2 regions of the Streptomyces sp. NPDC021012 genome follow, and region 1 is predicted to be linked to the other one. Evidence: predicted binding sites of a transcription regulator. Region 1 holds the regulator's gene; the other holds the start of a gene.
The links. The regulator HspR, encoded in region 1, represses chaperone genes until heat shock. The targets are predictions, from matches to a motif close to TTGAGNNNNNNNNNCTCAA.

Region 1 (7,681 bases):
CGGCTTCGGCGGCGGCGGCATCGGCGACGTCTTCGGCGGCCTGTTCAACCGCGGCGGGGGAGCGGGCGCCCGCACCCAGCCGCGGCGCGGCCAGGACATCGAGTCCGAGGTGACGCTCAGCTTCACCGAGGCCATCGAGGGCGCGACCGTCCCGCTGCGGATGTCCAGCCAGCAGCCGTGCACGGCGTGCTCCGGCACCGGCGACAAGAACGGCACGCCCCGCGTGTGCCCGACCTGCGTCGGCACCGGGCAGGTCTCGCGCGGCAGCGGCGGCGGCTTCTCGCTCACCGACCCCTGCGTGGACTGCAAGGGCCGCGGCCTCATCGCCGAGAACCCCTGCGAGGTCTGCAAGGGCAGCGGGCGGGCCAAGTCCTCCCGCACCATGCAGGTCCGCATCCCCGCGGGCGTCAGCGACAACCAGAAGATCCGTCTCCGCGGCAAGGGAGCGCCGGGCGAGCGCGGCGGACCCAACGGCGACCTGTACGTCGTCGTGCACGTCGACGAGCACCCGGTCTTCGGCCGCAGGGACGACAACCTCACCGTCACGGTGCCGGTCTCCTTCGTGGAGGCGGCGCTCGGCGGCGAGATCAAGGTCCCGACCCTCGGCGGCCCCGCTGTCACCCTCAAGCTGCCCGCGGGCACCCCGAACGGCCGGACCATGCGCGCCCGGGGCAAGGGCGCGGTCCGCAAGGACGGCACGCGCGGCGACCTCCTCGTGACGGTCGAGGTCGCGGTGCCGAAGGAGCTCGACGACAAGGCACGCGAGGCCCTGGAGACCTTCCGCGAGGCGACCGCCTCCGCGGACCCGAGGGCCGAGCTGTTCCAGGCCGCGAAGGGAGCGTGACCCGGTGAGACGCAATCCGTACGAGCTGACCGACGAGAGCCCCGTGTACGTCATCTCGGTGGCGGCCCAGCTCTCCGGTCTGCACCCGCAGACCCTGCGGCAGTACGACCGGCTCGGTCTGGTCTCCCCGGACCGCACGGCGGGCCGCGGGCGGCGCTACTCGGCCCGTGACATCGAGCTGCTCCGCCAGGTGCAGCAGCTGTCGCAGGACGAGGGCATCAACCTGGCCGGGATCAAGCGGATCATCGAACTGGAGAACCAGGTCGCGGCGCTCCAGGCACGGGTGTCCGAGCTGTCGGCGGCGGTCGAGGGCGCGGCGGCGACGCTGCGCCAGCGCGAGGCCCAGGTGCACGCCTCGTACCGCCGGGACCTGGTCCCGTACACCGACGTGCAGCAGGCGAGCGCCCTCGTGGTGTGGCGCCCGAAGCGCGGCGAGTAGCCCTTCGCTTCTGCCTGGGCTTCTGTCCGGAAGAGGCCCCCTCCACCCGCGGGTGGAGGGGGCCTCTTTCAGTTGTCCCGTTCGAGGATCCCCGACTGGGCGATCAGATAGCCGAGTTGTGCCCGGCTGCCGCTGCCGAGGGCGGCGGCGAGTTTGGCGATGTGCGCCCGGCAGGTCCGTACGTTCATCCCGAGCCGCCGGGCGATGGCCTCGTCGACGTGGCCCTCGACGAGGAGCCTGGCGATGGACCGCTGGACGCCGCCGATGCCGTCGGTCTTGATGTCGTACGGGATCTCCTCCCGGATCGGCACCGCCAGCTGCCAGAACTGGTCGAAGACGCCGCAGAGGTAGGCGACGAGGCCGGGGTGGCGCAGCTCCAGGGCCACCTGGCGGTCGCTGCGGGCCGGGATGAAGGCGACCTCGCGGTCGACGATGATCAGCCGGTCGATGATCTCTTCGAGGGTGCGGACCTGGACCTCGGGGCCCACGTGCTCCAGATAGGTCAGCGTGAGCTCGGTGTGGCGCGCGGTGTGCTGGTAGAGCGTGCGCATGTTGATGCCGCGGCCCAGGAGCGGGGAGACGCGGTCGAGGGCCTCGCTGAGGGCCTGCGCGGGGCGGCCGCCGCCCGGCTGGACGGTGAGGAGCTCGCTGCGGCAGTTGGCCACGACGCGGTCGAGGGTGGCGTTGATGCGGTCGATGCCCTCGAGGACGTTGATGGCGTGTGTGGCGGGGGAGTCGTGGGCGCTGATGGCCATGAACGGCTCGAAGGCGTCGGACAGGGCGACGGTGCGCCGCCGGCGGTCGAGGATCTCCCGTTCGATCGGCTGGAGCAGCTGGGCGAGCGCTGCGGAGGGGGGAACCGGACGGAGCCACTGCGCGTCGTCCGGGTCGGGGTGGAGCAGTGAGAGGTCGAGGAGGCACGGTGCCTCGACCGCCTCTGACCGGGGTATTCGTCCGGTCCGCAGAGCGGCCGCGTACAGCTCGGAGCCCGCTTCGCACAGTTCCGCGTGCGAATGTGGGTGACCTGTTTCGTCCGCTTGTTTCCGCATATGTACACCCCCAGGCTCCTGCATCTCAGGAACATGATGCATGGGTTTGGTGGTGCAGGCGCAGAGAGTAGGCCATCGTCTTACTCGCGGGGGTTGGAAAAGAGACGTTGCCTTCAAGTGAGGTTGCTCGGTGATGATGAAGAAGCTCATACGCGCGGCGGCCGGAGTCGCCTTCATCGCGGCCGCCACGGTGGGTGCGGGAGTGGCCCTCGACCCGGGCTGGCACTCGGATCCGGCGCACGTGCAGGCCGCCCCGCTCGACCCGGGCTGGCACTTCGCGGCCCCCACCGTGGTGGACGACCCGGGCTGGAGCGTGGCCCCCGTGCAGGATCCCGGCTGGAGCTAGACGGGCACATGAATGTTCCCGATGACTCCAGGTTCCGCCGGGAGATGGCCTCGGCCTATCGCTCCGGCTGGCACTTCGTCGACCTCGCCACGGCAATCCCCCACCGTGGCGACTCGCTGAAGGTCACGCTCTTCGGAGAGCCGATCGTCGTCGCCCGCGGACAGGACGAGGACGTCCGCGCGTACCGCTGCCTGCGCCGCCCCCGAGGCGCTCCGCAGCCCATCCGCTGTGCCATCCGGTACGGCATGATCTTCGTCAATCTCGACCAGCGGGACCACCAGCTGATCGAACCCGAGACCATCACCGCCACCCCCCGCAGTGCCTGAGCGATTCCCCCGTCGTTGTAGATCGCTCCGGCACTTCCCCCACACAGCGGCGCCATCGCGGACCTGAAACGCGATGGCGCCGCTGTGCGTTTCCGTGCGGACGGTCAGGCGCGGCCCATCGCCCGGGTGAGGGCGATCTCGATGACGACCCGGTCCGGGTTCGGGCTCGGCACGCGCCCGTAGCGCTCGGCGTAGCGGGCGACGGCGTCCGCGACCGCCTCGGCCTCCGTACGGATCCGGGCGACGCCCTCCAGGGTGGCCCAGCGCCCCTTGTCGACCTGGCAGACCGCGACCCGCGCGCCCTCCGCGCCCGCCGCCAGGACGTTGGCGACCTTCCGGCTGTTCTTGTTGGTGATCACGCGCGCGTACCCGCCCTCGGGGTCGTACGTGACGCCGACCGCGACGACGTGCGGCGTGCCGTCCGGGCGCGGGGTGGTCAGGGTGCACATGTGGTACTCGCGCCAGAAGCTCAGGTACGAGTCGGACGGGTTCCTGGGGTCTGTGGCCATGCCCGGAAACTACCCGTGGCGGAGCTCCCACCAAAACCTTGAGCGGAATAGACTCAACTTTGTGTACGTTGGAAGGGTCATAGAGAGAAGTGGACCCACGACGTTCGAGGAGGAGCACCGCACGTGGACGCCGAACTGACCAACAGGAGCCGGGACGCGATCAACGCGGCGAGCAGCCGCGCCGTGTCCGAAGGGCACGCCGACCTGACCCCCGCCCACCTACTCCTTGCCCTCCTGGCCGGTCAGGACAACGAGAACATCACCGACCTGCTGGCCGCCGTCGGGGCCGACCAGGCCGTCGTGCGCGCCGGCGCGGAGCGGCTGCTCGCCGCCCTGCCGAGCGTCACCGGGTCCACGGTCGCGCCCCCGCAGCCCAACCGCGACTTCCTCGCCGTCATCGCCGACGCCGACAAGCGCGCCAAGGAGCTCGGCGACGACTTCCTGTCGACCGAGCACCTGCTCGTGGCCATCGCCGCCAAGGGCGGCCAGGCCGGTGAGATCCTCGACGCGCAGGGCGCGAGCGCGAGGAAGCTGCTCGACGCGTTCGAGAAGAGCAGGGGAGGACGCCGGGTGACCACACCCGACCCGGAGGGGCAGTACAAGGCGCTGGAGAAGTTCGGCACGGACTTCACCGCCGCCGCGCGCGAAGGCAGGCTGGACCCGGTCATCGGCCGCGACCACGAGATCCGTCGCGTCGTCCAGGTGCTGTCCCGCCGCACCAAGAACAACCCGGTCCTCATCGGTGAGCCCGGCGTCGGCAAGACCGCCGTCGTCGAGGGCCTCGCCCAGCGGATCGTGAAGGGCGACGTGCCCGAGTCCCTGAAGAACAAGCGGCTGGTCTCCCTCGACCTCGGCGCGATGGTCGCGGGCGCGAAGTACCGCGGCGAGTTCGAGGAGCGCCTGAAGACCGTCCTCTCCGAGATCAAGGAGAGCGACGGCCAGATCATCACCTTCATCGACGAGCTGCACACGGTCGTCGGCGCGGGCGCCGGCGGCGACTCCGCCATGGACGCCGGCAACATGCTCAAGCCGATGCTGGCCCGCGGCGAGCTCCGCATGGTCGGCGCGACCACCCTCGACGAGTACCGCGAGCGGATCGAGAAGGACCCCGCCCTGGAGCGCCGCTTCCAGCAGGTCCTGGTCGCCGAGCCGACCGTCGAGGACACCATCGCGATCCTCCGCGGCCTCAAGGGCCGGTACGAGGCCCACCACAAGGTGCAGATCAACGACTCCGCCCTGGTGGCCGCCGCAACCCTCTCCGACCGGTACATCACCTCCCGTTTCCTCCCCGACAAGGCCATCGACCTCGTCGACGAGGCGGCCTCCCGGCTCCGCATGGAGATCGACTCCTCGCCCGTCGAGATCGACGAGCTCCAGCGCTCCGTGGACCGGCTCCGCATGGAGGAGCTGGCTCTGAAGAACGAGACGGACGCGGCGAGCAAGCAGCGCCTGGAGAAGCTGCGGCGGGACCTCGCCGACCGCGAGGAGGAGCTGCGCGGCCTCACCGCCCGCTGGGAGAAGGAGAAGCAGTCCCTCAACCGGGTCGGCGAGCTGAAGGAGCGCCTCGACGAGACCCGCGGCCGCGCCGAGCGCGCCCAGCGCGACGGCGACTTCGACACCGCCTCCAAGCTGCTGTACGGGGAGATCCCCGGCCTGGAGCGGGAGCTGGAGGCCGCCACCGAGGCGGAGGCCCAGCAGGAGGCGTCCAAGGACACGATGGTTAAGGAGGAGGTCGGCCCCGACGACATCGCGGACGTGGTCGGCTCCTGGACCGGCATCCCCGCCGGCCGCCTCCTGGAGGGCGAGACGCAGAAGCTGCTCCGCATGGAGGACGAGCTCGGCAAGCGGCTCATCGGCCAGTCCGAGGCCGTGCGGGCCGTCTCCGACGCGGTGCGCCGCACCCGCGCCGGGATCGCCGACCCCGACCGGCCCACCGGCTCCTTCCTCTTCCTCGGCCCGACCGGCGTCGGCAAGACCGAGCTGGCGAAGGCGCTCGCGGACTTCCTCTTCGACGACGAGCGGGCCATGGTCCGCATCGACATGTCGGAGTACGGCGAGAAGCACTCCGTCGCCCGACTGGTCGGCGCGCCTCCCGGCTACGTCGGCTACGAGGAGGGCGGCCAGCTCACGGAGGCGGTCCGCCGCCGCCCGTACAGCGTGGTCCTGCTCGACGAGGTGGAGAAGGCGCACCCGGAGGTCTTCGACGTCCTGCTCCAGGTCCTGGACGACGGCCGCCTGACCGACGGGCAGGGCCGGACGGTGGACTTCCGCAACACCATCCTGATCCTCACCTCGAACCTGGGCAGCCAGTTCCTCGTGGAGCCGCTGACCTCGGAGGACGTGAAGAAGCAGCAGGTCCTGGAGGTCGTGCGGGCCAGTTTCAAGCCGGAGTTCCTCAACCGTCTGGACGACCTCGTCGTCTTCTCGGCGCTCGACCGGGCCGAGCTGGGCCGCATCGCGCAGCTCCAGATCGACCGGCTCGCCAAGCGGCTCGCCGAGCGGCGCCTCACCCTGGACGTCACCCCGGCGGCCCTGGAGTGGCTCGCCGAGGAGGGCAACGACCCCGCGTACGGCGCCAGGCCGCTGCGCCGCCTGATCCAGACGGCGATCGGCGACCGGCTCGCCAGGGAGATCCTCGCGGGCGAGGTCGTCGACGGCGACACGGTCCGCGTGGACCGCTTCGAGGACGGTCTGATCGTGGGCGCGGCAGGCTAGTGTCCGGCTGACGGCCGGGGCAGGCCCCACCACCGGCGGCGGGATCTTGTCAGCCCGCAGCGGATCGCGGGCGGTGGGGCTTGCCACGTACCGCCCGGCATGGGGGAGGATGGCGACATCCGTACGAAGGGAAAAACACGGTGAGCATCGACCCGTCCTCGATTCCGAATTTCGGGGGCCAGCCCCAGCCTCAGGCCGCAGGACCGGCGGGCCCCGTCGTCCCCGACCAGGACCTCGTCAAGCAGCTCCTCGAGCAGATGGAACTCAAGTACGTCGTCGACGACGAGGGTGACCTCGCGGCGCCGTGGGAGGAGTTCCGCACGTACTTCATGTTCCGCGGCGAGGGCGAGCAGCAGGTCTTCTCGGTGCGGACGTTCTACGACCGCCCGCACTCCGCCGACGACCGCGCGAAGATCCTCGACGCGATCGACGACTGGAACCGCCGCACCCTGTGGCCCAAGGTGTACACGCACCTGCACGAGGAGGAGGACGGCTCCGCCACCCTCCGCCTCATCGGCGAGGCCCAGATGCTGATCGGCACCGGTGTCTCCCTGGAGCACTTCGTGTCCTCCACGGTCAGCTGGGTCCGCGCCTCCATCGAGTTCGACAAGTGGATCGTCGAGCAGTTCGGCCTGGAGTCCCCCGAGGAGAAGGCCGCGGGCGACGAGGAGGCCTGAGCCCCCTCCGTAGCCCGGCGTCTCAGATCGCCATGCGCGCGAGCGTGAGGGCGTACGCCCCGTAGCAGAACGACAGCCCGGCCAGGGCCGCGACCACCAGGACCGCGGCCCTCGGCCGGGCTTTCGTCAGCGCCGCCGCGAGCGGCAGCAGCAGCGGGAAGGCCGGCAGCAGGAACCGCGGCTTCGACTCGAAGAAGCCCGAGCCGCCGACGGCGATGAGCACGAGCACCGCCGTGTGGACCAGCACGGGCGGCGGCGGCCGCTCCCCGGACACGAGCAGCGCGAAGAGCAGCACCGCCGCGCCGGTGATGAGCAGGGCCATCGCGAAGCCGAACTGCGTGGGGCCGCTCAGCATGTCCCGTACGAAGACGAGGGCGCCCCGGCCGAGGTCGAAGCGGGAGGTCCAGCCGGCCTGCACCGCGAAGTAGCCGCCGAGCGGATCGTTTCTCCGGACGCCCACCCAGAGCACGTACGAGAGCCAGCCCGCCGGCGCGAGCAGGCCCGCCGCCCAGACGCGGGGCCCGCACCGGCCCCGGGTCCGCCACAGCTCGCAGCCGACGGCGGCCAGGACGGCGGCGGCGACCGCGACCCCGTTCGGCCGGGTGAGACCGGCGAGGCCCGCGAGGGCGGCCGCTCCCAGCCACCGCCGGGTCAGCAGCGCGTACAGCGCCCAGGCGGCGAACGCGGTCATCACCGGCTCCGTGTACGCCATGGTCAGCACGACCGAGTGCGGCAGCAGCCCCCACAGGAGCACGAGCACGGTCGCGGTCGCGCGG
Region 2 (7,681 bases), on a different contig from region 1:
TCGCGGAGAGGGGCCCCTGGCGATGCCAGTCGATGATCGCCTCCTCGCGCTCGGCTACCGCGATCCGGCCCCAGCGGGGGTCGGCGGCGGCGTGGGCGAGGGAGAAACCGACGCCGAGGCCGCCGACGAGGACGGAGGCGCCCTCACGGGAGCCCTCGGGGAGGGCGGCCAGGGCCGCGTCGATCAGCAGCCGCTCGGAGCGCCCGTCGGAGGTGTCCATCAGGAAGGTGCCGTTGGCGATGATCTCGTAGTGCTCGGCGCGGCGGCGGAGGACGACTTCTCCGTACGGCCCTTCTCGGCGGTCGAGGGTGACGGGGCTGGTCATGATCACTCCGTTGCTCGTGTGCGTACGGTTCGTTATGCGTTTGTCCCGGCCATCCTCGCCAAGCGGCGACGGCCGGGACAAACGCATAACGAGCGTGACGGGTCACGGGCCTTACGGGCTTTACGGGCGCGGGGCCTCGTGCTCCACGTACCGCTCGATCGCCTTCAGCTCGCGGCGGGCGCCTACCGGGACTCCGTAGGTGCGGTCGGCGGTGATCGGGGCCACGGCGATCCGGCCGTCGCGGAGCAGGGCGGTGGAGTCGGCGTTCCGGGCGGTCTCGGTGCAGGGGTCGCCCGGGGTCTCCTCGCAGAAGCCGAGGCCGATCTCGAAGGAGTCCTCGCCGGTCCGGTCGTAGGCGTGCCAGACGACCTGTCCGTCGCCGACGCGCGTCCAGACCGGGGCCCCGGCCCGCTGCCCGGCGCTGACGTCGGGGTAGTCGACCTTGAGGGCGAAGGCGGAGGTGAACAGGCCGCGATTCCTGAGGCCGGCGACGAAGCGGGCGCCGAACTCGGCGTTGGCCCGGTAGTTCACCCGGGGGAAGCTCGTGTTCGTCTCGTCGCCGGAGGAGGAGAAGGCGATCGCGGGCACGTCCTGGTCGATCGCGGCGAGGGCCGCGCCGACGGTTCCGGAGTCGTTGACCTGGGCGGAGACGTTGGGGCCGGAGTTGATGCCGGTCACGACCAGGTCGGGGGCCCCGGTCCAGCCGGCCTTGGCCTCCAGGCCGGCGCGCAGGGCGAGCTTGACGGTGTCGGCGGGGGTCGCGGACGGGGAGTTCTTGGTGCAGGGGCCGTCGGCCAGGCAGACGCCGTAGACCGCGCCGCCGGAGGGCGCCTGGGCGCAGTCGTCCTCGTACCCGGCGGGCAGGGCGGTGCGGCGCTGGGCGGTCAGGACGCCGCCGTTGGTGACGGCGGTGCCCTTGCCGGACTGGACCTGCCAGGGCGCCATCACGACGACGTCGGCACCGGCCGCGCACATCGCCCGGCGCAGCTCGTACAGGCCCAGCCCGTCGGAGTTGCTCGCCTTCGCCGCCTGCATCGAGTCGTCGTTGGAGATCAGGATCCGCATCCCCGCGAGCGGGCGGGAGTCGGTGGTGCTGCCGGAGGTGGTGGCGTACGCGGTGGCGCCGGCGGCGGCGAGTACGGCGGCTGCCGCGGACAGCGCGAGGTACGTGCGCATACGTGCGATCCCTTCATGAGCATGACATGCGGGTGGGGAGGAGGGGATCCGGGGCCCGGCCCCCCACGGGCGGGCCCCGGATCGTGCGCGGGGTCGTCAGATGCCCCGCGGTCTGTGGGTGGATTTCGGATCCAATATCCGAATCATGGATATTGGATCCGGTATTCGAATATTGGATCCGGGATCCCGGATCCAGAATTCGGGTATTGGATCCCGGACCTTGGATCCCGGGCCCTGGATCCCGGACCTTGGATCCCGGGCCCTGGATTCCGGGCCCTGGATCCAGGCCCCCCGGCTCAGATCTCCAGGCCGTGGCCGTGCGGGAACACCGGATCCACCGTGTCGTTCGGTACGTCCGGCCGGGACGCCGCCACCGCCGCCATCGAGCGCGGCAGCTCGAAGGGCAGCCGGCCCTCCGCCTTGGCGCGGCCGAAGGCCACGTCGAGGAGGGCGTCGTCGCCGGCGCCGTAGTCGGCGATCAGTGCCGCCCCGTGCTCGGCGATCTCGGGCAGGACGGCCGGCCGCTCCAGGTTCACGCAGACGACCGTGGGGGTGGCGGTGAGGAGGGCGAGGATCCTGTCCAGCTCCTCCTGGCCGAAGGCGAGGCTGCCGGAGTGGAAGAAGGACTCGAACTTGTTCGGGCGCTCCTCGTACGGGGTGCGGAGCCGCAGGACCGCGAGGTCGGCGTCGGCGGGGTCGGTGACGATCTCGCCGTACGCGGCGGCGACCGCGGGGTCGACGTTCTCCACGTAGAGCCTCGGCCGTCCCGAGAGGGGGAGCGGGCCGTCGGTGAGGACGGTGAGCGAGCGGCGCTGGGCGGCGGCGCCCGCGGCGGTGAAGTCGGCGCGGCCGACCGTCTCGGCGGCCTCGTCGGGGTCGACGTACCGGCGCTCGTCGAAGAGGCCGAGGAGGAACTTCTCCCGCAGCAGCCGCCGCACGGAGGCGTCGATCCGCGCCTCGGGGATCCGGCCCGCCCCGACGAGCTCCACGATCACCTCGGGGCACTCCTCGCCGCCGAACTGGTCCGCGCCCGCGTCCAGGGCCTTGGCGGCCCGTTCGGCCACGCTCAGGTGCTCGACGCCCCAGGCGCGGGCCTCGTGCATCTCGCCGAAGATCGGGGCGTCCGTCAGGAGGCCCCAGTCGGTGCAGACGATGCCGGTGAAGCCGAGTTCCTCGCGGAGCAGGCCCGTGATGACGCCCTTGTTGAAGCCGAAGCCGACCTCCTCCCAGTCGGTGCCGACGGGCTGTCCGTAGTACGGCATCATCTGCGAGCAGCCGGCGGCGATGGCGGCTTTGAAGGGCTCCAGGTGGTAGTCGCGCATCCCGCCCGGGTAGACCTGCTCCTTGCCGTGCGGGAAGTGCGGGTCCTCGCCGTCCTTCTGCGGGCCGCCGCCGGGGAAGTGCTTGACCATCGCGGCCACCGACTCCGGGCCGAGCTCGGGGCCCTGGAGGCCGCGCACGTACGCCTGGACCAGCTCGCTCGTCAGCTTCGCGTCGGAGCCGAAGGTGCCGGTCTGGCGGGACCAGCGGGGTTCGGTCGCGAGGTCGATCTGCGGGTGGAGCGCGGTGCGGAAGCCGACGGAGAGGTATTCGCGGCGGACGGTGTCGGCGAAGCGGAAGACCAGCTCCGGGTCGCCGATCGCGGCCAGGCCGAGCGCCTCGGGCCAGGCGGAGAAGGCGCCGGAGTTGAAGGAGGCGCCGATGTTGTCGGTGAAGGAGTGGCGGGGGTCGGTCGAGAGGGAGACCGGGATGCCGAGCCGGGTGCCCTCGGCCATCTCCTGGACCGCGTTGTGCCAGAGGGCCGTCTCGCGGGCGCCGTAGGTGCCGAGCAGGTTGAAGTGGGTGAGCTTCAGGTCCTGGACGAGCTGCGGGGTGGTGAGTTCCAGGTCGTCCCCGTCGGCCTCGGTCACCGGGGTGCCGTCGGCGTTCATCGTGAGCATGGTGTGGAAGAGCTGGCCGGCCTTCTCCTCCAGCGTCATGCGCGAGAGGAGGTCCTCCACGCGCGCGTCGACGGGGAGGGCGGGGTCCTGGTACGGGTGCATGGGCGGCTCCGGGGCTACTCGACCGAAGGCCGTGGGGAGGGTCCGTCGGTCAGGGGCCGGCGGAGGTGCCGACCTTGGGCGCCCACAGGCTAAGCGTGAAAACTGAGTGACCACTAGGTTTCTGTATTGTGTCCTGGGTCACACGCCGGAAACCCTTTTCCGGGCGCGGCTAAGGTGGCCGCATGGCGGAGAACACGGAGCGGACGCCCCGCAAGAGCGCAGGCAGGGGCAGTTACGCGGTCGGCGACGCGCGCCGCCAGAAGATCCTGGACACCGCCGTCGACCACTTCGGGCAGTGGGGCTTCAACGCCTCCTCCCTCGCCCGCATCGCCCGCGACTGCGGGATCACCCAGGGCGGTCTGCTGCACCACTTCCGCAGCAAGGAGGACCTGCTCCTCTCGGTCCTCGCGCAGAGCGAACAGCACGACGTGGAGCGGCTGTTCAGTGTCGAGCCCGAGTCGTACGCGGCCTATCTGGAGACCCTCGTCGCCCTGATCGAGGAGAACACCCGGCGCCCCGGCATCGTCCGGATGTTCAACGTCCTGGTGGGGGAGTCCGGCAACGCCGACCACCCCGCCCACCAGTACTTCAAGGAGCGCTACGCGCGCGTGCTCCGGAACACCGTCGAGCTCCTGGAGCAGGCCGTGCGGAGCGGCGAACTCCGCCCCGACACCGACTGCCTGGGCGTCGCCCAGGAACACCTCGCCGTCATGGACGGCCTCCAGATCCAGTGGGCCCTCGACCCTTCCTCGATGGACATGCCGGCCCGGGTGGGCGCGTACCTCCGGCGCCAGTACACGGAGATCGCGGCACCGAAGGAGTGACGCGCGCCCCGTTCACGCGCGCGCCCCGTTCACGCGCGCCCCGTTCACGCCCTCACCGGTCCGTCGGCGGGCCGCCTCCCGGCAGGGCGGCGAAGACGCGCTGGAGGGCGGGCGGGCGTTCGCCGTCGTCCGCGACGACCAGGCGGCCGCGGTGGGTCAGCCGGTACTGGAAGCCGTCGGGGATCGGGCTGCCCGTCGGGCGCTCGGGGACGAGGGCGAACGCGGGGTCCTCCAGGGCCGCCCGCAGTTCGGCGGCCTCGGCGGGGGTCTGCCGGCCGGTCCGGGGCGGCTTGGTGCCCGAGGTGCTGGTCCAGCTGCCGTCGTAGTGGACGACGAGCTGGTTGTGGACGCCGGCGAAGCCGCCGGTGACGACGACCTCGACGAGGACCTCCGTCGGCCGGGGCTCCGCGGTGGGCGTGGCGGGCTGCGTGGTGGCGCTCGGCACGGCCGGGGCGCTCAGGCTCGACGACGGTCCGCCGGGCGCGGACGGCACCCCGGGGCCGCAGCCGCTCAGGCCGCCGGCCAGGGCCCCCGTGAGCAGCAGGGTCCCGCACCACGTCCACGCACTCCGTACGTCTCGCACCATGGACCGAGCATGCCCCGTTCCGGGCCCCGCGCGCAGCCGGACGGCCGCGATTCCACCCCTCAGTGGTCTTCCGGTCCCGTCCGTACGATCCCGGTGACCGGGCACCGGTAGCGCCAGTCGAGCGCGTCGTACAGGGCGAGGCCGTCCGTGGTCGCCGCGAGCACCCCGGTCCCGGCGCCCGCCTGGGCGGCGGCGGCCTCCAGGGTGCGCACGACGTTCGCGCCGAGGCCGCGGCGCCGGTGCGCGGGGTCGGTCTCGATCTGGTCGGCGACGGCGGTGGAGCCGGTCGGGGCGATCTGGCCGCGGGCGGCGAGGGTGCCGTCCGGGGCGAGGATCCGGACCCGGATGACGCCGTCCTCGACCTCGGTGGTCCTGGCGTACCCCTCGGGCGGCGCGGGGCGGGCGCCGGGGTCCAGCGGCTTGACCATCATGAAGCCCGGGTCGTCGGGGACGGTCCAGCCCTCGGTGATCCACCGCCCGGCCTCCTCCGGGCCCGCCATCACCTTGAGCCAGCTGTACGGCGTGGTCAGCCGGGCGCAGAGCGCGCCGACGGAGGCCGCGTCGGGGGCGGGCAGGACGTGCCGTACGACGTGCCGGGGCAGGCCCACGTCGATCCGGTGGCCCCAGGGCTCGGCGACGGCGGGCGGGGTGCCCCGGGAGACGGTCCAGCCCGCCACCCAGGCTTCCGTAAGGGATGCTATATCCATGGAGGTATTACATCGGCTCCATGCGGGCGCATGCGGGAGTGATCGCTCAGAGCGAACGGGCGTCCGGGAACATCCCCGGGCTCACAAGCATTGAGTGCGTATAGCTCAACTTGACTGCCGAAGGGGAGATCATGGCTTCTGAGTCCATGGCGTCCGTGCCGCTCACTCTGCCTGTGCTGCCGCTCGACGACGAGGTCGTGCTGCCCGGCATGGTGGTGCCGCTGGACCTGTCGGAGAACGACGTACGGGCCGCCGTCGAGGCCGCCCAGGCCGCCGCCCGCGGCGGCGCGGGCAAGCCCCGCGTGCTGCTCGTGCCGCGGATCGACGGGACCTATGCCGGCACCGGCGTCCTGGGCATCGTCGAGCAGGTCGGACGGCTGTCCGACGGCGATCCCGGCGCACTCATCCGCGGCCTCGGCCGCGTCCGCATCGGCGCCGGTACGACCGGCCCCGGCGCCGCCCTGTGGGTCGAGGGCAGCACCGTCGAGGAGGCCCTGCCCGACCCGCTGCCCGGCTCCGTGACCGAACTGGTCAAGGAGTACAAGGCACTTGCCACCAGCTGGCTCAAGAAGCGCGGCGCCTGGCAGGTCGTCGACCGCGTCCAGCAGATCGACGGCGTCGGCGCCCTCGCCGACAACTCCGGTTACTCGCCCTTCCTCAGCGTCGAGCAGAAGGTCGCGCTCCTGGAGACCTCCGACCCGGTCGCCCGCCTCAAGCTCGCCACCGCCCAGCTCCGCGAGCACCTCGCCGAGCAGGACGTCGCCGAGAGCATCGCCAAGGACGTCCAGGAGGGCGTCGACAAGCAGCAGCGCGAGTTCCTGCTCCGCCGCCAGCTCGAAGCCGTCCGCAAGGAGCTCCGCGACCTCAACGGCGAGACCGAGGGCGACGAGTCCGACGACTACCGCGCCCGCGTGGAGGCCGCCGACCTGCCCGAGAAGGTGCGGGAGGCCGCCCTCAAGGAGGTCGAGAAGCTGGAGCGGTCCAGCGACCAGTCCCCCGAGGGCTCCTGGATCCGCACCTGGCTCGACACCGTCCTCGAACTGCCGTGGAACGAGCGGACCGAGGACCGGTACGACATCCGGGGCGCCCGCGCGGTCCTGGACGCGGAGCACGCCGGCCTCGACGACGTGAAGGAGCGGATCACCGAGTACCTGGCGGTGCGCAAGCGGCGCTCCGACCGCGGCCTCGGTGTCGTCGGCGGCCGTCGCGGCGGCGCCGTGCTCGCCCTCGTCGGGCCGCCCGGCGTCGGCAAGACCTCGCTCGGCGAGTCCGTCGCCCACGCGATGGGCCGGCAGTTCGTCCGGGTCGCCCTCGGCGGCGTACGGGACGAGGCGGAGATCCGCGGCCACCGGCGCACGTACGTCGGCGCCCTGCCCGGCCGGATCGTCCGCGCCATCAAGGAGGCCGGGTCCATGAACCCGGTGGTCCTGCTCGACGAGATCGACAAGGTCGGCTCCGACTTCCGCGGCGACCCCGCGGCGGCCCTCCTCGAAGTCCTCGACCCCGCGCAGAACCACACCTTCCGCGACCACTACCTGGAGGTCGAGCTCGACCTCTCCGACGTGGTCTTCCTGGCCACGGCGAACGTCCTCGAAGCCATCCCCGAGGCGCTCCTCGACCGCATGGAGCTGGTGCGCCTGGACGGCTACACGGAGGACGAGAAGGTCGTCATCGCCCGTGACCACCTGCTCCCGCGCCAGCTGGAGCGGGCCGGTCTGGAGACCGGCGAGGTCGTCCTGGAGGAGTCCGCGCTGCGGAAGCTGGCCGGCGAGTACACCCGGGAGGCGGGCGTCCGCACCCTGGAGCGCTCGATCGCCCGGCTGCTGCGGAAGGCCGCGGCCCAGCACGAACTGGGCGACCGCGAGCTGCCGTTCACGGTCGGGGCGGACGATCTGCGGGAGCTCATCGGGCGCCCGCACCACGTGCCGGAGTCGGCCCAGGACCCGGCGGAGCGGCGGACGGCCGTGCCGGGTGTCGCCACCGGGCTCGCCGTGACCGGCGCGGGCGGTGACGTCCTCTTC

Region 2: the regulator HspR is predicted to act here: its motif matches at 5,751-5,769, upstream of lon (endopeptidase La).

The regions. Positions count from the first base shown of each region.
Region 1 covers NZ_JBIRQU010000005.1:128,338-136,018, reverse strand. Annotated here, with positions in the region: gene dnaJ (molecular chaperone DnaJ) at 1-844, shown strand, start outside; gene ACH4TP_RS18060 (heat shock protein transcriptional repressor HspR) at 849-1,283, shown strand; gene ACH4TP_RS18055 (helix-turn-helix transcriptional regulator) at 1,352-2,332, opposite strand; gene ACH4TP_RS18050 (hypothetical protein) at 2,466-2,678, shown strand; gene ACH4TP_RS18045 ((2Fe-2S)-binding protein) at 2,687-3,004, shown strand; gene ACH4TP_RS18040 (pyridoxamine 5'-phosphate oxidase family protein) at 3,109-3,513, opposite strand; gene clpB (ATP-dependent chaperone ClpB) at 3,637-6,228, shown strand; gene ACH4TP_RS18030 (YbjN domain-containing protein) at 6,369-6,905, shown strand; gene ACH4TP_RS18025 (hypothetical protein) at 6,928-7,681, opposite strand, start outside.
Region 2 covers NZ_JBIRQU010000001.1:276,658-284,338, reverse strand. Annotated here, with positions in the region: gene ACH4TP_RS01275 (spermidine synthase) at 1-325, opposite strand, end outside; gene surE (5'/3'-nucleotidase SurE) at 446-1,501, opposite strand; gene ACH4TP_RS01265 (glycoside hydrolase family 3 protein) at 1,798-3,543, opposite strand; gene ACH4TP_RS01260 (TetR/AcrR family transcriptional regulator) at 3,726-4,367, shown strand; gene ACH4TP_RS01255 (hypothetical protein) at 4,420-4,953, opposite strand; gene ACH4TP_RS01250 (GNAT family N-acetyltransferase) at 5,013-5,660, opposite strand; gene lon (endopeptidase La) at 5,792-7,681, shown strand, end outside.